DNA from 2 places in the Microlunatus soli genome. Region 1 is predicted to be linked to the other one. Evidence: riboswitches for the same ligand, from Rfam matches in the RefSeq annotation. Region 1 holds a riboswitch; the other holds the start of a gene.
What was found. A riboswitch is a leader RNA that binds a small molecule or an ion and turns the genes downstream of it on or off. The one in region 1 is predicted to bind FMN.
Positions count from the first base shown of each region.

Region 2: another riboswitch for FMN. It lies ahead of ribD (bifunctional diaminohydroxyphosphoribosylaminopyrimidine deaminase/5-amino-6-(5-phosphoribosylamino)uracil reductase RibD); the one in region 1 lies ahead of pnuC (nicotinamide riboside transporter PnuC).

Region 1 covers NZ_LT629772.1:4,662,552-4,665,911, forward strand. The annotation lists gene mshC (cysteine--1-D-myo-inosityl 2-amino-2-deoxy-alpha-D-glucopyranoside ligase) at 1-1,012, shown strand, start outside; FMN riboswitch at 1,080-1,214, shown strand; gene pnuC (nicotinamide riboside transporter PnuC) at 1,308-2,036, shown strand; gene BLU38_RS21275 (phosphoribosyl-ATP diphosphatase) at 2,033-2,320, shown strand; gene hisG (ATP phosphoribosyltransferase) at 2,381-3,247, shown strand; gene BLU38_RS21285 (PH domain-containing protein) at 3,259-3,360, shown strand, end outside.
Region 2 covers NZ_LT629772.1:3,499,388-3,502,747, reverse strand. The annotation lists gene BLU38_RS16090 (ABC transporter ATP-binding protein) at 1-1,000, opposite strand, end outside; FMN riboswitch at 1,137-1,266, shown strand; gene ribD (bifunctional diaminohydroxyphosphoribosylaminopyrimidine deaminase/5-amino-6-(5-phosphoribosylamino)uracil reductase RibD) at 1,419-2,549, shown strand; gene BLU38_RS16080 (riboflavin synthase) at 2,549-3,175, shown strand; gene BLU38_RS16075 (bifunctional 3,4-dihydroxy-2-butanone-4-phosphate synthase/GTP cyclohydrolase II) at 3,172-3,360, shown strand, end outside.

The DNA of each region.
Region 1 (3,360 bases):
CGTCCGGTACGTGCAGAACATCACCGACGTCGACGACCCGCTGCTGGAACGCGCCGACGCCACCGGCGAGGACTGGCGGTCCCTTGCCGAGCGGGAGATCCAGCTCTTCCGGGACGACATGGAAGCCCTGAACGTGATCCCGCCCGACCGCTACCAGGGTGCGGTGGAGTCGATCGGCCTGGTCAACGATCTGATCGAGGAACTGCAACAGCGCGGCGCGATCTATGCCGTCGACGATCCGGAATATCCCGATCTGTACTTCCGGGTCGGTCGGGACGCCGATTTCGGTGAGGTCGGTCATCTGGTGGAGGCCGAAGCGCTGAAACTGTCGGCCGAGCGCGGCGGCGACCCCGACCGGCCGGGCAAGGAACAGCCGCTGGACTGCCTGGTGTGGCGCCGGGCTCGGCCCGGAGAACCGTCCTGGGACAGCCCGTTCGGTGCCGGTCGTCCGGGTTGGCACATCGAGTGCACCGCGATCGCGTTGGAGTTCCTGGGCACCGAGTTCGACGTCCAGGGCGGCGGGAGTGACCTGATCTTCCCCCATCACGAGATGTGCGCCGCCGGCGCCCGGGTGGCCACCGAGAAGCCCTTCGCGCGGTCCTACGTGCATGCCGGCATGGTCGGTCTGGACGGGGAGAAGATGTCCAAGTCGCTGGGCAATCTGGTGCTGGTCTCCAAACTCCGCGAGGACGGCGTCGATCCGATGGCGATCCGGTTGGCGCTGCTGGCCAACAACTACCGGACCGACTGGTCCTGGACCGACGAACTGCTGGCCTCGGCACAGCACCGGTTGGCCGGCTGGCGGCAGGCGGTCGGTCAGGACGCCGGGCTGCCGGCCCAGGAGATGATCGGCCAGCTCCGGGCCGCGCTGAACAACGATCTCGACGCCCCGACCGCATTGGCCGCCGTCGACGCCTGGGTCGGGGCCAGCGCCGCCGCGGACGGCACCGACTCCGACGCCCCGCACCAGGTCGCCGAAGCCGTCGATGCACTCCTCGGCATCCGGCTCTGACAACTTCGCCGACTCTGACAACTTCGGGGAATAGTGGCCGCCGATCGGCGGTTCGGTAGGGTGTAGTGAGTGGTTCCGGGGTCGGTGAAAGTCCGAGCCGGCGGTGACAGTCCGCGACCCGATGACGATCAGCAGGTCGGATTCGGTTGATGTGGTGAAACTCCACGACCGACGGTGAAAGTCCGGATGGGAGGAACCGCGGGTCTGCCGACGTGTGCGCCGTCCTCGGTCGCCGCGGGGGCGACTCCATACCCCGGGTCCGCTGGTGGATCCGGAATATGGAGGAAGCAGAAACGTGGACGTCTCCGAATTGCTGGCACGGCTGGTGAACGCCAAGATCGACATCGGCCCCGGCATCCTGTGGCGGGAGATCATCGGCAACGGCTTCGGTGTCGCCAGCGCCCTGCTCGGGATGGCTCGCCGGGTGTCCGCCTGGCCGATCGGCATCGTCGGCAACATCATCCTCTTCACCGTTTTCCTGGGCGCGACCTTCCACACCCCGCAGGACCTCAACCTGTGGGGTCAGGCCGGACGGCAGATCTTCTTCCTGATCGTCAGCGTCTACGGCTGGGTGAAGTGGTATCGCTTCCGCCGCGCCAACCAGGGGGCGAATGCCGGGGCAGCGGTGCAGCCACGCTGGGCCAACCGGAACGAGCGGCTGCAACTGCTCGGCGGCGCGGTCGTGCTCTGGGTGGTCTTCTACTTCGTGCTGCGGGCGCTGAATTCGTGGGGCCCCGCCAGCGACGCCTGGATCCTCACCGGATCGGTGCTCGCCACGTACGGGATGGCCCGCGGCTGGACCGAGTTCTGGCTGATCTGGATCGCCGTCGACGCCGTCGGTGTCCCGCTGTTGTTCGCCGCCCAGCTGTACCCGTCGGCGATCATGTACATCATCTACGCCGCGGTGGTCGTGGTCGGCTTCGTCTCCTGGTGGCGGATCCAACGTGATCGGGGCGCCGAGCCGCCGCGGCCGGATGGACAGGTTGGGGAAGGCCGGACGGCCGGCACTACGCTGTCGGCGTGACCTCGACCGATCCCGGCTCCACCAAGACGTTCGACGACCTGTTCGCTGAGCTGGCCGAGAAGGCACGGCTGCGTGAGCCCGGTTCCGGCACGGTCGCGCGATTGGACGCCGGCGTGCACGAGATCGGCAAGAAGGTCGTCGAGGAGGCCGCCGAGGTGTGGATGGCCGCCGAGCACGAGGACAAGGACCGGGCGGCCGAGGAGATCAGCCAGTTGCTCTACCACCTGCAGGTGATGATGCTGGCGCTGGACCTGGAGCCGACCGACGTGTATCGACATCTGTGATCCGAGAAGACCCCGTCGTCCCGCCCACGCACCGACTTGCCCGTGTGAGGATCTGTACCGATGCCAACCGAACGCACACCCTTGCGGATCGCCGTGCCCAACAAGGGCGCGCTGTCCGAGGGCGCCGCCGCCATCCTCCGGGAGGCCGGCTACACCCAGCGCTCCGAGACCAAGCAACTGGTCCACCTCGACGGTGAGACCGCCATCGAGTTCTATTACCTGCGTCCGAAGGACATCGCGACCTACGTCGGCGAGGGGACCGTCGACGTCGGGATCACCGGCCGCGACATGCTGATCGAGTCCGGCGCAGCCGCCGATGAGGTGCTCGGTCTGGGCTTCGCCCGGAGCCGCTTCCGATTCGCCGGTCCGACCGGCAGCGACCTGACCGAGGACAAGTTGGACGGCGCCCGACTGGCGACCTCGTATCCGCGACTGGTCGAACAGCACCTCGCGCAGCGCGGTGTCTCTCCGCGGCTGATCCACTTGGACGGTGCGGTCGAGATCGCCATCCGGCTCGGCATCGCCGACGTGATCGCCGACGTGGTGGAGACCGGTACCACCCTGCGGCAGGCCGGACTGGAGATGTTCGGTGACCCGATCCTGCAGTCCGAGGCGATCTTGATCAAGCCGGCCGACCGAGCCGAGATGCCGGACGGCTTCGAGACGCTGGTCCGCCGGCTGAACGGAGTGCTGATCGCCCGCACCTACGTGATGATGGACTACGACGTCGACCAAGATCATCTCGACGCGGCAAGTGCGATCACTCCCGGCTTCGAGTCGCCCACCATCGCCCCGTTGTCCCGGGAGGGTTGGTTCGCCGTCCGCGCCATGGTCGAGCGCAGGAAGGCTCAGCAGATCATGGACGACCTGTGGCAGGTCGGGGCCCGTGCGATCCTGGTCACCGACATCGCGGCCAGCCGGTTGTAAGGGTCCTGAGCTTGTCGAAGGACCATGAACCGACCGACACCGACGGATCGGGGCAGCTGACCTTTCACCCTCGCCGGTTGCGGATCGTCGGCGCGATCTTCGCCGGTGCGCTG
Region 2 (3,360 bases), 1.2 Mb from region 1:
CGAAGCTGACCAGCGCACTCATCACCTCGACCCGGGCACTGGCCAGCGCCGTCAACGGTGCGTACAACTGGGTCAGCAGCAGGGCCAGCGAGACGACCGTGCCCGCGTCGAGGGTTCCCTGCAGGGACAGGAATCCGCCGAGGCCGTAGACCAGGGCAAGGGCCAGCGCCGAGACCAGCGTCAGTGCGGTCACGAAGGTCATCTGCACCATCGCGGTCCGGACCCCGATGTCGCGGACCCGGCCGGCCCGATCGGCAAAGGCCGAGGACTCGCGTTCGGGTCGGGCGAACAGCTTGACCAGCGTCGCGCCGGGGGCGGAGAACCGTTCGGTCATCTGGGTGCTCATCACCGAGTTGTGGTTGGCGCCCTCCCGCTCGAGCCGGGCGAGTCGGCCGCCGAGCCGGCGGGCCGGGATGACGAAGATCGGCAACAGCACCAGTGCCAGCAGGGTGATCGGGATCGACAACGACAGCATCACGACCAGCGTCAGGATCAGCGCCACGATATTGGTGACCACCCCGGACAGTGTCTGGCTGAACGCGCGTTGGGCGCCGATCACATCGTTGTTCAGCCGGCTGACCAGGGCCCCGGTCCGAGTCCGGGTGAAGAACGCGATCGGCATCCGCTGGACGTGATCGAACACCTCACGCCGCAGGTCGAGGATCAACCCCTCGCCGATCCGCGCGGAGAGCCAGCGGGTGACCATCCCGAAGGCGGCCACGCCGACAGCGACCAGCGCGATGATCAGTGCCAGCCGCAACACCTCGGCGAACGGGCGCTGCCCGATGATCGCGTTCACCACCCGGCCGGCCAGCAGCGGCGTGACGACGCCGAGCACGGCGACCGCGACGCTGAGCACCAGGAACCACACCAGGTCGGCCCGATGCGGACGGGCGAAGGCCACGATCCGGCGCAGCGTGCGGCGGGAGAAGGGCCGGCGATCGGACTGGGCGTGCATCGCGTTGTACAGCGAATTCCACGCCGTGACTTCCATGCTCATGACCGGAAATCTAGAAGTTCAAGTGTGGATGAAGTCAACGGCGTTCGCTGTAGGGCGAATCGTTGCCGGTCCGACACCAGGCGAGACGGCGTCAGCCGGGCTTGACAGGCCGTGTCAGACTCGAGACAAGAACAATCTGCGTGCTCTGGGGTCGGTGAAACTCCGAGCCGGCGGTGACAGTCCGCGACCCGTTCACAACCAGTGAGCGGTTGACCAGGTGAAACTCCTGGACCGACGGTGAAAGTCCGGATGGGAAGCGCACGCGGAGATTCGATGTCGACCGACGGCTGATCGAAGGGTCACCGGTACGGTCCGGGCGTCGGCAGCCGCCGGCTGCGGCCACCGGACCCGGAGCCTGATCGCCCGGCGGCGACATCGTCCTCTCACACCCCGGAGCTCGCGCGAGCCGAGGGACATGATGATCGAGGAGCTTCACCCACAACCCGGGCCGGCGACGGTCCGTACTGCCGAGGGCAGTGCGATGCAGCGCGCGCTGGATCTGGCCGCGACCGGCGCGTTCCACCGCCGTGGCGGCAATCCGCGCGTCGGCTGCGTCATCCTGGACGCCACCGGCGCCGTGGTCGGACAGGGACATCACCGTGGCGCCGGCACCCCGCACGCCGAAGTCGCGGCGCTCGCCGTCGCCGGTCCGGCAGCACGCGGTGGCACCGCTGTGGTCACCCTCGAACCGTGCGCCCACCAGGGACGGACCGGGCCCTGCGCCGACGCGCTGATCGAGGCCGGGATCGCCCGGGTGATCTTCGCCCAGCCGGACCCGAATCCGCTCGCCGCAGGCGGTGCCGCCCGGCTCCGCGCCGCCGGCGTGACGGTGATCGGCAACGTCGGCGCCGATCGGGCGATCATGATCAACTCCGACTGGACCTTCGCCCAGCAGCACCGCCGCCCCTGGGTGCGGCTCAAGATCGCCAGCACCCTGGACGGTCGGGTCGCAGCAGCCGACGGCAGCAGCCAGTGGATCACCTCGACCGCTGCCCGTGCCGACGGGCACCTGCTACGAGCCCGGTCCGATGCGGTGCTGGCCGGCACCGGCACCGTTCTCGCCGACAATCCCCGGCTGACCGCTCGCACCGTTCCCGACAGCGCCGATCAGCAGCCCGATCAACCGCTGCGCGTCGTCTTCGGCACCACCGAGATCCCCGCCGACGCGGCGGTGCTGGACGATTCGGCGGAGACCGCCCTGCTGCGGACCCGGTCCGCGCCCGTTGCGCTGCGAACGCTGCGGGAACGCGGCGTCTCCTCGGTGCTGATCGAGGGCGGCCCAGGGGTCGCGGCAACCTTCCTGGAGGCCGGGCTGGTCGACGAGCTGATCAGCTACATCGCGCCGGTGCTGCTCGGCGCCGGACCGGCCGCCGTCGGCGACCTCGGCATCTGGAGGATCGATGACGCGCTACGGGGCGAGATCACCGACATCACCTCGATCGGCACCGGCACGGAACGCTGCGCCCGGATCACCACCCGGCTCCGGACTGCCGCCCCGACGCCCGACCCCCAACACCCGCACAGCCCACACCACGAAGGAGATCACTGATGTTCACCGGCATCATCGAGGACCTCGGCCAGGTCGAAGAGCTGGTCCGACTGACCGACTCGGCCCGGCTTCGGATCCGGACCGCCCTCCCGATCGGCGATGTCGCACTCGGCGCATCGATCGCGGTGAACGGCGTCTGCCTCACCCTCGTCGAGCACCACGAAACCGCAGCGTCGTCGCACAGCTTCACCGCCGACGTGATGGCCGAAACGTTGTCCCGCAGCAGCCTCGGCACTCTCACCCCGGGCGCCCCGGTCAATCTGGAACGCGCGATGCCGGCCGACGGCAGGCTGGACGGGCACATCGTGCAGGGCCACGTCGACGGCACCGGGACGATCATCGAACGGCAGCCCGGCGAACGCTGGGAGGTGGTGACCATCGCCCTGCCCGATGATCTTGCCCGCTACGTCGCCGAGAAGGGATCGATCGCGGTGGACGGCACGTCGCTGACCGTCACCGCCGTCACCGACGACCCCGCCAGCTTCAGCGTCGCCCTGATCCCCGAGACGCTGGCCCGGACCACGCTCGGCGCGGCCACTCCCGGCACCACGGTCAACCTCGAGGTCGACGTGATCGCCAAGTACGTCGAGCGGCTCACGACGGCGAAGATCGGGAGTCGAGCATGATCACCCCACCGAAGGGTCCTGAGCTTGTCGCCGCGACGCCATCTGCAGCTGGGCAGCCAACCTCACCTCGCGGCCCTTCGACAGGCTCGGGGCCCGCGGCCGACGACGCGGCCGTCGAGCGGGTGATCGCCGAGGTGGCCGCCGGACGACCGGTGGTGGTCGTCGATGATCATGATCGGGAGGAC